One region of the Exiguobacterium artemiae 7-3 genome, then DNA from elsewhere that is predicted to be linked to it. Evidence: a T-box and tRNA genes for the amino acid it is inferred to sense, from the RefSeq annotation. Region 1 holds a T-box; the other regions hold tRNA genes.
The links. A T-box is a leader RNA that pairs with one kind of tRNA and senses whether it is charged. The one in region 1 lies ahead of serS (serine--tRNA ligase), so its partner is inferred to be a tRNA-Ser.

Region 1 (4,605 bases):
TGGAATAACAACTGATCCATCTGCTTGTTGATAGTTCTCAAGAATTGCCGCTACTGTCCGTCCGACCGCAAGTGCTGATCCGTTTAACGTATGTACGAATTCCGGTTTGGCATTCGCTTCCCGGCGGAAACGGATTTGTGCCCGGCGTGCTTGGAAATCTTCAAAGTTTGAGCAAGAAGAAATCTCACGGTAAACACCTTGGCTCGGCATCCAAACTTCGATATCATACTTCTTCGCAGCTGTGAAACCAAGATCCGCTGTACACATGCTGAGGACTTGATACGGGAGTTTGAGTAATTTCAAGACGTCCTCTGCTTGTCCTGTCAATAATTCGAGCTGTTCATATGATTCTTCCGGTTTGACGAAGCGGACCAGTTCCACTTTGTTGAATTGGTGCTGACGGATTAACCCGCGGGTATCACGGCCGGCAGAACCTGCTTCAGACCGGAAACATTGGCTGTAGGCTGCATAACCGATTGGTAATTGATCCGCTGACAGAATTTCGTCCCGGTGCATGTTCGTCACAGGTACTTCTGCTGTCGGGACGAGGAAATAGTTTGTGTCTTCGACTTTGAACGCATCTTCCTCAAACTTTGGAAGTTGCCCCGTTCCTGTCATAGAATCGCGGTTGACCATCAGTGGAGGCAGGATTTCCGTATAACCATTTTTATCCTGGTGTAAATCCATCATGAAGTTGATTAAGGCCCGCTCGAGACGCGCACCGGCGCCGCGGTAAAAGACGAAGCGACTGCCCGTTACTTTTCCGGCCCGTTCGACATCAACGATTTTTAACTGCTCCATCAAATCCCAGTGCGGTACAGCTTCAAAATCAAATGCCGGTTTGTCACCGACTTCCCGGATGACGACATTATCGTCTTCCGTAGAACCGATTGGCACACTATCATGGGGAATGTTTGGAATCCCGAGCAACAACAGGTTCAGTGTCGCTTCGACTTCACGCAATTCTTCATCAAGCGCTTTGACTTCATCGCCGACTTGACGCATTGCCGAAATCGCCTCATCCGCATTTTCTTTGTTGCGTTTCAGTTCTGCGATTTTTTTTGTTGCTTCATTGCGTTCTGCTTTCAGAACTTCTGTTTTCGCAATCAGTTCCCGGCGCTTTTCATCAAGTGCGATGAACCGGTTCATGTCCGTTAAATCTTCCCCCCGGTGTGCTAGTTTTTCTTGGATTGCGTCAAAATCCTGACGCAGACGTTTAATATCAATCATCTTATTTCCTCCTTTTTTTCAATAAAAAAAGGCAATCCATCCCTCTCCGGTTCTAAAAAACCGAAGAGGGACGAATCACCTGGATCCGCGTTGCCACCCTCATTGCTAGTCGTACTAGCCAACTCTAAAGACGCGATAACGGGCGTACCCGCACCTTGTTCGCAAGGTGTGTGATCCGGTTCGATTCAAAGTATCCTTCTGACTAGTTCGCACCACCCACTAGCTCTCTTAACAGAATAAATGCTTCTACTTGGTCCGTTCATGACATCATTATGAGATTAGCTTTACTTTACACTATCCCCTTTAAGGTTGACAAGGGTTGGTTGATGAATCGCTTGACTGATTTTTTTGGACCAGGCCGAAACTGCACGGAACAAGCGGGTCTGGAAGCTTGCCAGTTCAATCTTTTCAACACTGGTTACAGTGGCCTGAGGGACGGAAAATCCGGGTAAGTACCGTCCGGCGTCTTCCACTTGGACCGTCCCGATGATTTCGCCCTGCTTTAACGGTGCTTCGGCTTTTGAAAATTGAAAGACGGGCGGATGGGATTTCGTCTGATTTTTTAATACCGTCACGTACAAAGCGGTTTTCGTCACAACATCGTAGCGGGTTTGTTTGGCCCCTCGGATTGGTAACGCGCCTTTGATTTGTTCTCCTTTTCCGTAATACGTCAACGGTTCAAAAGAAGAAAAACCATAATCGAGCAGTTTTTTGGTTTCTGCGAATCGGGCTTTATCCGATTTGGTTCGCATGACGACCGAAACGAGCGTCAAATTGCCACGTGTCGCGACACTCGCGAAACAGTAACCGGCAAGATCCGTCGTTCCGGTCTTCATTCCCCGCATTCCACTGTAAGCGTACGGTTGACGCGGTAACATCTTATTGGAGTTTTCCACTTTTTCTCCGTTGATTGTGACCACTGAGCGTTTCGTGACATCTAATACATCCGGATAGTCTTGAATGTAACGGATGATCAAAAGCGAGATATCCATCGCCGTCATCAAGTTCGTTCCCGGTAATGTCGCATCGACAGCATCCAGTCCCGATGCATTCGCATATTCCGTGTCTTTCATCCCTAGTGCAGCTGCTGTTTCATTCATCCGTTCGACGAATTGTTTTTCCGTTCCTGCCATGACTTCTGCCAGTAGGACGGCCGCATCGTTGGCCGATTTAATGAAGGCTGCATCATACAGTTCCCGAATCGTATACGTTGTTTTCCGAATCGGCAGACGGGCAATTCCTTGTGTTTTCGCGAGCTTCAGCACTTTTCCGCTTGGTCGGACCGTCTGATTCCATGACAGCTTTTTTTGCTCAATTTGCTGACGGACTAAATAAAGTGTCATCAATTTTGTCATCGAAGCCGGCGGCAGAGCCAAATCAGCCTGTTCAGCCAATAAAATCTTACCTGTCACAGCATCGACCATTATGTAAGATTCCGCCTGAATGTCCGGTGTTTCCGCATAGCCTGTCATCGGTGACAAACCAGCAGTCAGTATAAGTACACTCAGGAAGAGTGTGAAAAGACGTTTCATCGGTCCTCTCCTTCAAATGATGTTCTATCTTTTCAGTGTAGCATAAAAAAAGAAACCGACAGCCGGAAACTGACGGTTTCTCTTTTACTTTTGATCAAATCGAAACAGCTGTCCGCTGTCTGATTTTTTGAATGAAATAGTCATGAAGACGTCGATCTGAAGTTAACTCTGGATGGAAGGAGCAGGCGAGATGGAGATCCGTCTCGACGGCAACGGCTGCTGCACCCATCGTAGCTAAGACACGTACCCCTTCTCCCACCTGTTCGACAAAAGGAGCCCGGATAAAAACAGCTTCGATGTCCTGCCCCACTCCTTCGACAATCAAGGATGTTTCAAAACTGTCGACTTGTCTTCCAAACGCATTTCGCTTTACCGTCATCGGGATGGCTCGTAAATGTGCAGGACCTTCACTCAATTCACTTGCCAGTAAGATCATCCCGGCACATGTACCGAACATCGGCAATGTGTCGACTTGACGCCGCAAGACATCCAGCAGTCCATACCGATCCATCAACCGGCGTATCGTCGTTGATTCTCCGCCCGGTAAGATTAAGCCGTCGATCCCGTCCAAGTCCGCAGCCGACTTGACGATCATCGTTTTGACTCCGAGTGCATGAAGCATCTCCTGATGTTCGCGTACGGCACCTTGGACAGCTAATATACCAATCACCATCCGCGTGGTGCCATCCGTTCTTCAAACGGCATCGACGTCACATCAATTCCTTTCATTGCTGTCCCGAGTCCTCTCGAAAGGTGGGCGATCCGTTCGAAATCATCTTTATACGTCACGGCTTCAACGATAGCTTTCGCGACACGTTCCGGATGTTCCGACTTAAAGATACCAGAACCTACAAACACACCATCAGCTCCGAGATGCATCATCAACGCGGCATCGGCTGGGGTCGCAATTCCACCAGCTGCAAAATTCACGACCGGAAGACGTCCTGTTGTCTGAATCTGTTGTAACACTTCGTAAGGTGCTCCCCACTCTTTAGCACGTGTCATCAATTCGTCGGGTTGTGAATGGAGAATCTGATGGAGTTGCGCCTGAATCTTCCGCATATGACGGACAGCTTCCACGACATTGCCCGTCCCGGGTTCCCCTTTTGTCCGAATCATTGCCGCCCCTTCTGCAATTCGTCGTGCCGCCTCCCCTAAATCACGGGCTCCACAGACAAACGGGACCGTAAACGACGACTTCAACAAATGATATTCTTCGTCTGCTGGTGTCAGGACTTCACTTTCATCGATAAAATCGACGCCTAATGATTCAAGAACCCGTGCTTCCACGATATGTCCGATGCGGCACTTAGCCATCACCGGAATCGACACTGCCTGCAAGACGTCTTCTGTAATCAGTGGATCGGCCATCCGTGCCACTCCACCATCACGCCGGATATCGGACGGTACCCGTTCCAGTGCCATGACGGCCACCGCACCAGCAGCTTCTGCGATTTTAGCCTGCTCTGCATTCACGACATCCATGATGACGCCACCTTTTTGCATTTCGGCCATCCCCCGTTTGACACGATCTGATCCTTGTTGTCGTTCCATCATTTTGAACTCCCCCTAGACATTAATAGTATTTCCAATCGGTGATACTTTTTAGTATATTCTTCGTTGACTATTTTAAAAGTATCAGTTTATGATGAATTAACCAGGTCAGTAAAAAGGAGATAATCTATGGACATGTTATCGTTTGCGTTAATACGGGAGGGCAACCGTCCGTTGTATGAACAGCTGTATCAGCAAATCCGTCAGGAAATCATTGAAGGACGCCTGGCCTACGGGACGAAATTACCTTCAAAACGAAAGCTTGGTCAGTTTTTAAATCTCAGCCAGA
Region 2 (4,605 bases), on a different contig from region 1:
TTTACGTTCACCGAAACCATACGACGAACAACAATTTAACCAGTATGTAGCGGCGCATCCGGAAGGGGAGGCAATTGCTGGAGCACAAGCCATCATAGCAGAAGAATGGGGCGAGCAGGCGAGTGTCCGGGAACATATCCGGAAGACAGCCTACCGATTTGCAGATATCGTCACGAAACTAAAAAAAGACGCAGTCGACGAAAAACGTGTCTTTGCCCAGTACTATGAGTACAGCGAACGGATCCGGCAAATCGTGCCACATCGGATCTTAGCGATTAATCGTGCCGAGTCGTTAAAAATCGTTTCTGTCAAAATCGTCCTGGAAGAACAACATGTTTTACCATACTTGTTGAAGCCGTTCAGCCGATTGGCAGAACCAAAACGTCGGTTGGTCGAAGATGCCGTCCAAACGGGATATAAAAAATCAGTTTTCCCGGCAATCGAACGGGAACTTCGGAATGAGTTGACCGATAAAGCAGAAAACCAGGCGATTGAAGTGTTCGGAAAAAACTTACGACAACTCTATATGCAACCACCGATGAAAGGGAAAGTGATGTTAGGACTTGATCCTGCGTACCGGACCGGATGTAAGTGGGCAGTGATTGATCCGACAGGAGAAGTAAAAGAAGTGGGTGTCGTCTATCTGACGATGTCGGAACAAAAAGCACATGAGGCACGCCAAGTCTTAACGAAACTAGTAAACCGGTACGGGATCGAATTGATTGCGATCGGAAACGGGACGGCTTCCCGCGAGACGGAATCCTTTGTCGCCGACTGGATTAAAGGACATGATCAAATTGCCTTTACGATTGTCGATGAGGCAGGGGCGAGTATCTATTCGGCGTCAGAAATTGCCCGCACTGAGTTTCCGGATTTACAAGTCGAGCAACGGTCAGCCATCTCGATTGCACGACGCTTGCAGGATCCATTGGCGGAGCTCGTCAAAGTGGACCCACAATCCGTGGGTGTCGGACAGTACCAACATGATGTCACACAGACGAAGTTAAAAGAAACACTCGATTTCGTCGTCGAGACAGTCGTTAACCAAGTGGGTGTCGACGTCAATACGGCCTCGGAGTCATTGCTCGGTTACGTCGCAGGGATTACGAAAGCAACAGCTAAAAAGATTGTCGAACGCCGCTCGGAACTGGGGGCTTTCGCCTCCCGGAAAGAATTGTTGAAAGTCCCGCGTTTAGGAGCAAAAGCATATGAACAGGCAGCCGGCTTCTTGCGCATCCCGGAAGGCAGTCATCCGCTTGATCGGACACCGATTCACCCGGAACAGTATAAAACCGTTGAGTCCTTGTTTAAGCAACTGGATTTGCCGTTGCAGAGCGTTGGAACGGAAAACTTACGGACTCGACTCGGAGAATTATCCGTACCGGACACAGCTCAATTGCTTGAAGTCGGTGAGCCGACATTACGAGACATCATTGAAGCATTGCAGCGTCCAGAACGGGATCCGCGGGAAGCGCTCGATAAGCCGTTACTGCGTCAAGATGTCTTATCGCTGGATATGATTCAAGTCGGAATGGAGTTCCAGGGGACGGTCCGCAATGTGCTCGACTTTGGTGCTTTCGTTGATATTGGTGTGAAGGAGAGTGGTCTTGTCCACATCTCGAAGCTCAGTAAAAAACGGGTCAAACATCCGCTTGATGTCATTGCAGTAGGTGATATCGTAACCGTTTGGGTAACGAGTGTCGAACCGGAACGAGGACGGATCGGTCTGACGATGGTCAGTCCGTCATGACGAACGAAGAGTTGCAGCAATACGTCGAGCAACTCTCGCTCGACGTGTTTGCTTTACCTTTTAGACATATTGCACTTTTTAACAATCGCTTACGGACGACTGGTGGACGTTATTTTCTGACGGATCATCATTTGGATTTCAATCGGAGCTATTTAGTCGACCGTCATATCTTTCGTGGAATCGTCATTCATGAGCTGTGCCACTACCATTTACACTTACGCGGAATGGGACATCGGCACCAGGATCAGGATTTTAAAGAGTGGCTACAACGATACGGAGGACTGCGCTACAGTCCGCGTCTGGAAGAAACGGAAAAAAAGAATCATCTTTATGAGTGTGAGAAATGCGGGACATTATATAGAAGAAAAAGAAAGATGAATCCGGAACGATACCGTTGCGGACGATGTCGTGGAAAGATTTTTTACAAAAGTAGTTGACGTTCATTTCGGAGCATGATAAATTATAGAAGTCGTCAAAACGACCGCAACTAAACAACTTCTCGTCACTAAAAACTTTTTTAAAAAAGCATTGACGAAGAGAAAGAAAGTTGCTAATATAGAAAAGTGTTCTGAAACGAACGTCACGTTCCGCAATAGCTCAGTGGTAGAGCAACCGGCTGTTAACCGGTAGGTCGTAGGTTCAAATCCTACTTGCGGAGCCATTATTTTTGGAGATGTACCCAAGTGGCTATAAGGGGCGCCCCTGCTAAGGGTGTAGGCCGGGAAACTGGTGCGAGGGTTCGAATCCCTCCATCTCCGCCAGACCTCTTATGTGAATTTGTTACTTGAGAATAGTTATCAGTTTTTAAATGGCCCGTTGGTCAAGCGGTTAAGACACCGCCCTTTCACGGCGGTATCACGGGTTCGATTCCCGTACGGGTCACCATTTCGGAGGATTAGCTCAGCTGGGAGAGCATCTGCCTTACAAGCAGAGGGTCGGCGGTTCGATCCCGTCATCCTCCACCATTTTAATTTCATACTTAAGTTTCACAAAAATGTGGTCCTGTGGTGTAGCGGTTAACATGCCTGCCTGTCACGCAGGAGATCGCGGGTTCGAATCCCGTCAGGACCGCCATTTTTGGGCTGTGGCCAAGTGGTAAGGCACTGGATTTTGATTCCAGCATGCGAAGGTTCGATCCCTTCCAGCCCAGTTTTTCGTGTCATTAGCTCAGTTGGTAGAGCATCTGACTTTTAATCAGAGGGTCGCAGGTTCGAATCCTGCATGACACACCATTTTATTTTTTAATTCCTAACTTTATATTTGCGGTCGTGGCGGAATGGTAGACGCGCTAGGTTGAGGGCCTAGTGGTGGCAACACTGTGGAGGTTCAAGTCCTCTCGACCGCACCATATCGCACCCTTAGCTCAGCTGGATAGAGTACTTGACTACGAATCAAGGGGTCGGGAGTTCGAATCTCTCAGGGTGCACCATATTTTGTTTGCTTTTGACGGGCCTATAGCTCAGCTGGTTAGAGCGCACGCCTGATAAGCGTGAGGTCGGTGGTTCGAGTCCACTTAGGCCCACCATTCAATTTTATAATCTCATGGGGCCTTAGCTCAGCTGGGAGAGCGCCTGCCTTGCACGCAGGAGGTCAGCGGTTCGATCCCGCTAGGCTCCATTTGTTTATCTTTATGACGAACTTTGAAAACTGAACGATGAGGCAAAAAACGTATCTTCGGATACAAACAATGAATGAAGCGCAAGCTTCGTCAACGTGACTTCGGTCACAAAAACGAGCAAGTCAAACACTTTATGGAGAGTTTGATCCTGGCTCAGGACGAACGCTGGCGGCGTGCCTAATACATGCAAGTCGAGCGCAGGAAGCTCACGGAACTCTTCGGAGGGAAGTGAGGGGAATGAGCGGCGGACGGGTGAGTAACACGTAAGGAACCTGCCCCAAGGATTGGGATAACTCCGAGAAATCGGAGCTAATACCGAATAGTTCTTCAGACCGCATGGTCTGATGATGAAAGGCGCTCCGGCGTCACCTTGGGATGGCCTTGCGGTGCATTAGCTAGTTGGTGGGGTAATGGCCCACCAAGGCGACGATGCATAGCCGACCTGAGAGGGTGATCGGCCACACTGGGACTGAGACACGGCCCAGACTCCTACGGGAGGCAGCAGTAGGGAATCTTCCACAATGGACGAAAGTCTGATGGAGCAACGCCGCGTGAGTGATGAAGGTTTTCGGATCGTAAAACTCTGTTGTAAGGGAAGAACAAGTACGAGAGGTAATGCTCGTACCTTGACGGTACCTTGCGAGAAAGCCACGGCTAACTACGTGCCAGCAGCCGCGGTAATACGTAGGTGGCAAGCGTTGTCCGGAATTATTGGGCGTAAAGCGCGCGCAGGCGGCCTTTTAAGTCTGATGTGAAAGCCCCCGGCTCAACCGGGGAGGGTCATTGGAAACTGGAAGGCTTGAGTACAGAAGAGAAGAGTGGAATTCCATGTGTAGCGGTGAAATGCGTAGAGATGTGGAGGAACACCAGTGGCGAAGGCGACTCTTTGGTCTGTAACTGACGCTGAGGCGCGAAAGCGTGGGGAGCAAACAGGATTAGATACCCTGGTAGTCCACGCCGTAAACGATGAGTGCTAGGTGTTGGGGGGTTTCCGCCCCTCAGTGCTGAAGCTAACGCATTAAGCACTCCGCCTGGGGAGTACGGCCGCAAGGCTGAAACTCAAAGGAATTGACGGGGACCCGCACAAGCGGTGGAGCATGTGGTTTAATTCGAAGCAACGCGAAGAACCTTACCAACTCTTGACATCCCCTTGACCGCTTGAGAGATCAAGTTTCCCCTTCGGGGACAAGGGTGACAGGTGGTGCATGGTTGTCGTCAGCTCGTGTCGTGAGATGTT
Region 3 (4,605 bases), on a different contig from region 1:
GGGGAACTGAAACATCTAAGTACCCGGAGGAAGAGAAAGCAAATGCGATTCCCTGAGTAGCGGCGAGCGAAACGGGAACAGCCCAAACCGGAGAGCATGCTCTCCGGGGTTGTAGGACACTCTATACGGAGTCAAAAAGGAAGACAGTAGGTGAACGACCTGGAAAGGTCGGCCGAAGAAGGTGACAGCCCTGTAGCTGAAACTGTTTTCCCTCCAGAGTGGATCCTGAGTACGGCGGGACACGTGAAACCCCGTCGGAATCCGGGAGGACCATCTCCCAAGGCTAAATACTCCCTAGTGACCGATAGTGAACCAGTACCGTGAGGGAAAGGTGAAAAGCACCCCGGAAGGGGAGTGAAATAGATCCTGAAACCGTATGCCTACAAGTAGTCAGAGCCCGTTAATGGGTGATGGCGTGCCTTTTGTAGAATGAACCGGCGAGTTACGATAGCGCGCGAGGTTAAGCTGATGAGGCGGAGCCGTAGCGAAAGCGAGTCTGAATAGGGCGCCATAGTGCGTTGTCGTAGACCCGAAACCAGGTGATCTACCCATGTCCAGGATGAAGGTCAGGTAACACTGACTGGAGGTCCGAACCCACGCACGTTGAAAAGTGCGGGGATGAGGTGTGGGTAGCGGTGAAATGCCAATCGAACCTGGAGATAGCTGGTTCTCCCCGAAATAGCTTTAGGGCTAGCCTCGAGGTTGAGAGTTCCGGAGGTAGAGCACTGATTGGACTAGGGGCCCCCACAGGGTTACCGAATTCAGTTAAACTCCGAATGCCGGCAACTTATACTCGGGAGTCAGACTGCGAGTGATAAGATCCGTAGTCAAGAGGGAAACAGCCCAGACCGCCAGCTAAGGTCCCAAAGTGTATGTTAAGTGGAAAAGGATGTGGCGCTGCCTAGACAGCTAGGATGTTGGCTTAGAAGCAGCCACCATTCAAAGAGTGCGTAATAGCTCACTAGTCGAGTGGCGCCGCGCCGAAAATGTAACGGGGCTAAACATACCACCGAAGCTGCGGATTCCGTAAGGAATGGTAGGGGAGCGTTCCAAACCGCTGTGAAGCTGTACCGTAAGGAGCAGTGGAGCGTTTGGAAGTGAGAATGCCGGTGTGAGTAGCGAAAAGAGGGGTGAGAATCCCCTCCGTCGAAAGCCCAAGGTTTCCTGAGGAAGGCTCGTCCGCTCAGGGTTAGTCTGGACCTAAGCCGAGGCCGAAAGGCGTAGGCGATGGATAACAGGTTGATATTCCTGTACCACCGATCCACCGTTTGAACAATGGGGGGACGCAGGAGGATAGTGACGCATGCGGATGGAAGTGCATGTGTAAGTTTCGAGACCGTCTGATTGGCAAATCCGTCAGGCATCAAAGTCGAGGAACGATGCGGAGTCCCGTAGGGACGAAGGTCACGATTTCACACTGCCAAGAAAAGCCTCTAGTGAGGTGGAAGGTGCCAGTACCGTAAACCGACACAGGTAGGCGGGATGAGAATTCTAAGACGCGCGGGATAACTCTCGTTAAGGAACTCGGCAAAATGGTCCCGTAACTTCGGGAGAAGGGACGCTCTACATTAAGTAGAGCCGCAGTGAATAGGCCCAAACGACTGTTTAGCAAAAACACAGGTCTCTGCTAAATCGCAAGATGACGTATAGGGGCTGACGCCTGCCCGGTGCTGGAAGGTTAAGGGGATGGGTTAGCGCAAGCGAAGCTTTGAACCGAAGCCCCAGTAAACGGCGGCCGTAACTATAACGGTCCTAAGGTAGCGAAATTCCTTGTCGGGTAAGTTCCGACCCGCACGAAAGGCGTAACGATTTGGGCACTGTCTCAACGAGAGACCCGGTGAAATCATAGTACCTGTGAAGATGCAGGTTACCCGCGACAGGACGGAAAGACCCCATGGAGCTTTACTACAGCCTGATATTGAGGCTTTGTGCATGATGTACAGGATAGGCGGGAGACGTCGAGACCGGAGCGCCAGCTTCGGAGGAGTCACCCTTGGGATACCGCCCTTCATGCATAGAGTCTCTAACTCGCAGCCGTCATCCGGCTGGAGGACCGTGTCAGGCGGGTAGTTTGACTGGGGCGGTCGCCTCCTAAACAGTAACGGAGGCGCCCAAAGGTTCCCTCAGAATGGTTGGAAATCATTCGTAGAGCGCAAAGGCAGAAGGGAGCTTGACTGCGAGACCTACAAGTCGAGCAGGGACGAAAGTCGGGCTTAGTGATCCGGTGGTTCCGCATGGAAGGGCCATCGCTCAACGGATAAAAGCTACCCTGGGGATAACAGGCTGATCTCCCCCAAGAGTCCACATCGACGGGGAGGTTTGGCACCTCGATGTCGGCTCATCGCATCCTGGGGCTGGAGTAGGTCCCAAGGGTTGGGCTGTTCGCCCATTAAAGCGGTACGCGAGCTGGGTTCAGAACGTCGTGAGACAGTTCGGTCCCTATCCGTCGTGGGCGCAGGAAATTTGAGGAGAGCTGTCCTTAGTACGAGAGGACCGGGATGGACGCACCGCTGGTGTACCAGTTGTTCCGCCAGGAGCATCGCTGGGTAGCTACGTGCGGACGGGATAAATGCTGAAAGCATCTAAGCATGAAGCCCCCTCCAAGATGAGATTTCCCTTTGAGTAATCAAGAAAGACCCCTCAGAGACGATGAGGTAGATAGGTCACGGGTGGAAGCATGGCGACATGCGGAGCTGAGTGATACTAATCGGTCGAGGCCTTGTTCTAGCAGATGATCTTGTTGATGACTTCAGTTTTGAGGGCGCGAGCCTTTCAAAAAAAGTGCTTGACGTTATGGAAACATAATGTTAAGATAATAGATGTCTGGTGGCGATAGCCAAGTGGTCACACCCGTTCCCATGCCGAACACGGAAGTTAAGCACTTGAACGCCGAAAGTAGTTGGGGGCTTCCCCCTGTGAGGATAGGACGCTGCCAGGCGATCGTTCCGCAATAGCTCAGTGGTAGAGCAACCGGCTGTTAACCGGTAGGTCGTAGGTTCAAATCCTACTTGCGGAGCCATTATATTACTTCTTCACCACATGCAATGGAGAGCTGTCCGAGTGGCCGAAGGAGCACGATTGGAAATCGTGTAGGCGTCACAAGCGTCTCAAGGGTTCGAATCCCTTGCTCTCCGCCATAACATTTTCAATTTCAAGATGGCCCGTTGGTCAAGCGGTTAAGACACCGCCCTTTCACGGCGGTATCACGGGTTCGATTCCCGTACGGGTCACCATTTTTATTAGCGCGGGGTGGAGCAGTCTGGTAGCTCGTTGGGCTCATAACCCAAAGGTCGTCGGTTCAAATCCGGCCCCCGCAATTACATACGGTCCTGTGGTGTAGCGGTTAACATGCCTGCCTGTCACGCAGGAGATCGCGGGTTCGAATCCCGTCAGGACCGCCATTTTTATTTACCGAAAAATTTTAGTATGGCTTTGTAGCTCAGTCGGTAGAGCAGAGGACTGAAAATCCTCGTGTCGGCGGTTCGATTCCGTCCAAAGCCACCATATGATTTTTAGATGATTTTCCCATTGTGGGGGGGTAGCGAAGTGGCTAAACGCGGCGGACTGTAAATCCGCTCCCTCGGGTTCGGCGGTTCGAATCCGCCCCCCCCCACCACTTTTAGGGGCATAGTTTAGCGGTAGAACTACGGTCTCCAAAACCGTCAGCGCGGGTTCGATTCCTGCTGCCCCTGTTCTATTATTATGGCGGTTGTGGCGAAGTGGTTAACGCACCGGATTGTGATTCCGGCATTCGTGGGTTCAATTCCCATCAGTCGCCCTTTTATTATTGGGCTGTGGCCAAGTGGTAAGGCACTGGATTTTGATTCCAGCATGCGAAGGTTCGATCCCTTCCAGCCCAGCTTTTGTGCGGAAGTAGTTCAGTGGTAGAATACGACCTTGCCAAGGTCGGGGTCGCGGGTTCGAATCCCGTCTTCCGCTCCAATGAGTGGCGCCATAGCCAAGTGGTAAGGCAGAGGACTGCAACTCCTCTATCGTCAGTTCGATTCTGACTGGCGCCTCCAATTCCTAATTTAATGTTTATGCAAGAGATTGTGCCGGTGTGGCGGAACTGGTAGACGCGCACGACTCAAAATCGTGTTCCTTTGGAGTGTCGGTTCGATTCCGACCACCGGTATCTTGCGGGTGTAGTTTAGTGGTAAAACCTCAGCCTTCCAAGCTGATGATGAGGGTTCGATTCCCTTCACCCGCTTACCTAAAAAGAGCAACGTGTCGTTTTTAATTGACACTTTGCTCTTTTTGTTTAGCATGGAGATAAACAAGCGAAAGGAGAGATACGATGCAGTGGGAATTGTTGAAAAAAGAATTGCAGATGTATGCCAAAGAGATTGGTATTGATGAATTCCGTATTACGACAGCTGATCCTTTTTTAGTGATGAAACAGCGTCTCATTCAACAACAAGAAAAAGGGTATGCTTCTGGATTTGAAGAGCCTGATCTTGAACGGCGGACGACACCAACGCTGTTGCTGGATGATGCCGTCTCCATTATCGCAATCGCCGTCGCTTATCCAAGTAAGCTCAAAGATGCTCCGCGTGGAAAAGAAGGAGAACGGCGCGGGATTTTTGGACGTTCTTCTTGGGGACT

Region 2: it encodes a tRNA-Ser, which carries the amino acid that the T-box ahead of serS (serine--tRNA ligase) is inferred to sense. The anticodon was not compared.
Region 3: it encodes a tRNA-Ser, which carries the amino acid that the T-box ahead of serS (serine--tRNA ligase) is inferred to sense. The anticodon was not compared.

Annotation. Positions count from the first base shown of each region.
Region 1 is NZ_JHZS01000007.1:3,212-7,816, reverse strand. It holds gene serS (serine--tRNA ligase) at 1-1,230, opposite strand, end outside; T-box leader at 1,294-1,502, opposite strand; gene P402_RS0100925 (D-alanyl-D-alanine carboxypeptidase family protein) at 1,515-2,762, opposite strand; gene pdxT (pyridoxal 5'-phosphate synthase glutaminase subunit PdxT) at 2,857-3,435, opposite strand; gene pdxS (pyridoxal 5'-phosphate synthase lyase subunit PdxS) at 3,429-4,316, opposite strand; gene pdxR (MocR-like pyridoxine biosynthesis transcription factor PdxR) at 4,446-4,605, shown strand, end outside.
Region 2 is NZ_KK211190.1:253,621-258,225, forward strand. It holds gene P402_RS0102290 (Tex family protein) at 1-1,750, shown strand, start outside; gene P402_RS0102295 (SprT family protein) at 1,747-2,187, shown strand; tRNA gene P402_RS0102300 (tRNA-Asn) at 2,337-2,411, shown strand; tRNA gene P402_RS0102305 (tRNA-Ser) at 2,420-2,511, shown strand; tRNA gene P402_RS0102310 (tRNA-Glu) at 2,561-2,635, shown strand; tRNA gene P402_RS0102315 (tRNA-Val) at 2,640-2,715, shown strand; tRNA gene P402_RS0102320 (tRNA-Asp) at 2,749-2,824, shown strand; tRNA gene P402_RS0102325 (tRNA-Gln) at 2,829-2,900, shown strand; tRNA gene P402_RS0102330 (tRNA-Lys) at 2,907-2,982, shown strand; tRNA gene P402_RS0102335 (tRNA-Leu) at 3,013-3,098, shown strand; tRNA gene P402_RS0102340 (tRNA-Arg) at 3,103-3,179, shown strand; tRNA gene P402_RS0102345 (tRNA-Ile) at 3,199-3,275, shown strand; tRNA gene P402_RS0102350 (tRNA-Ala) at 3,295-3,367, shown strand; rRNA gene P402_RS0102360 (16S ribosomal RNA) at 3,499-4,605, shown strand, end outside.
Region 3 is NZ_KK211190.1:2,351,233-2,355,837, reverse strand. It holds rRNA gene P402_RS0113250 (23S ribosomal RNA) at 1-2,727, shown strand, start outside; rRNA gene rrf (5S ribosomal RNA) at 2,823-2,938, shown strand; tRNA gene P402_RS0113240 (tRNA-Asn) at 2,945-3,019, shown strand; tRNA gene P402_RS0113235 (tRNA-Ser) at 3,047-3,137, shown strand; tRNA gene P402_RS0113230 (tRNA-Glu) at 3,159-3,233, shown strand; tRNA gene P402_RS0113225 (tRNA-Met) at 3,244-3,317, shown strand; tRNA gene P402_RS0113220 (tRNA-Asp) at 3,326-3,401, shown strand; tRNA gene P402_RS0113215 (tRNA-Phe) at 3,429-3,504, shown strand; tRNA gene P402_RS0113210 (tRNA-Tyr) at 3,533-3,616, shown strand; tRNA gene P402_RS0113205 (tRNA-Trp) at 3,622-3,692, shown strand; tRNA gene P402_RS0113200 (tRNA-His) at 3,706-3,778, shown strand; tRNA gene P402_RS0113195 (tRNA-Gln) at 3,789-3,860, shown strand; tRNA gene P402_RS0113190 (tRNA-Gly) at 3,868-3,942, shown strand; tRNA gene P402_RS0113185 (tRNA-Cys) at 3,949-4,022, shown strand; tRNA gene P402_RS0113180 (tRNA-Leu) at 4,055-4,135, shown strand; tRNA gene P402_RS0113175 (tRNA-Gly) at 4,140-4,210, shown strand; gene queG (tRNA epoxyqueuosine(34) reductase QueG) at 4,298-4,605, shown strand, end outside.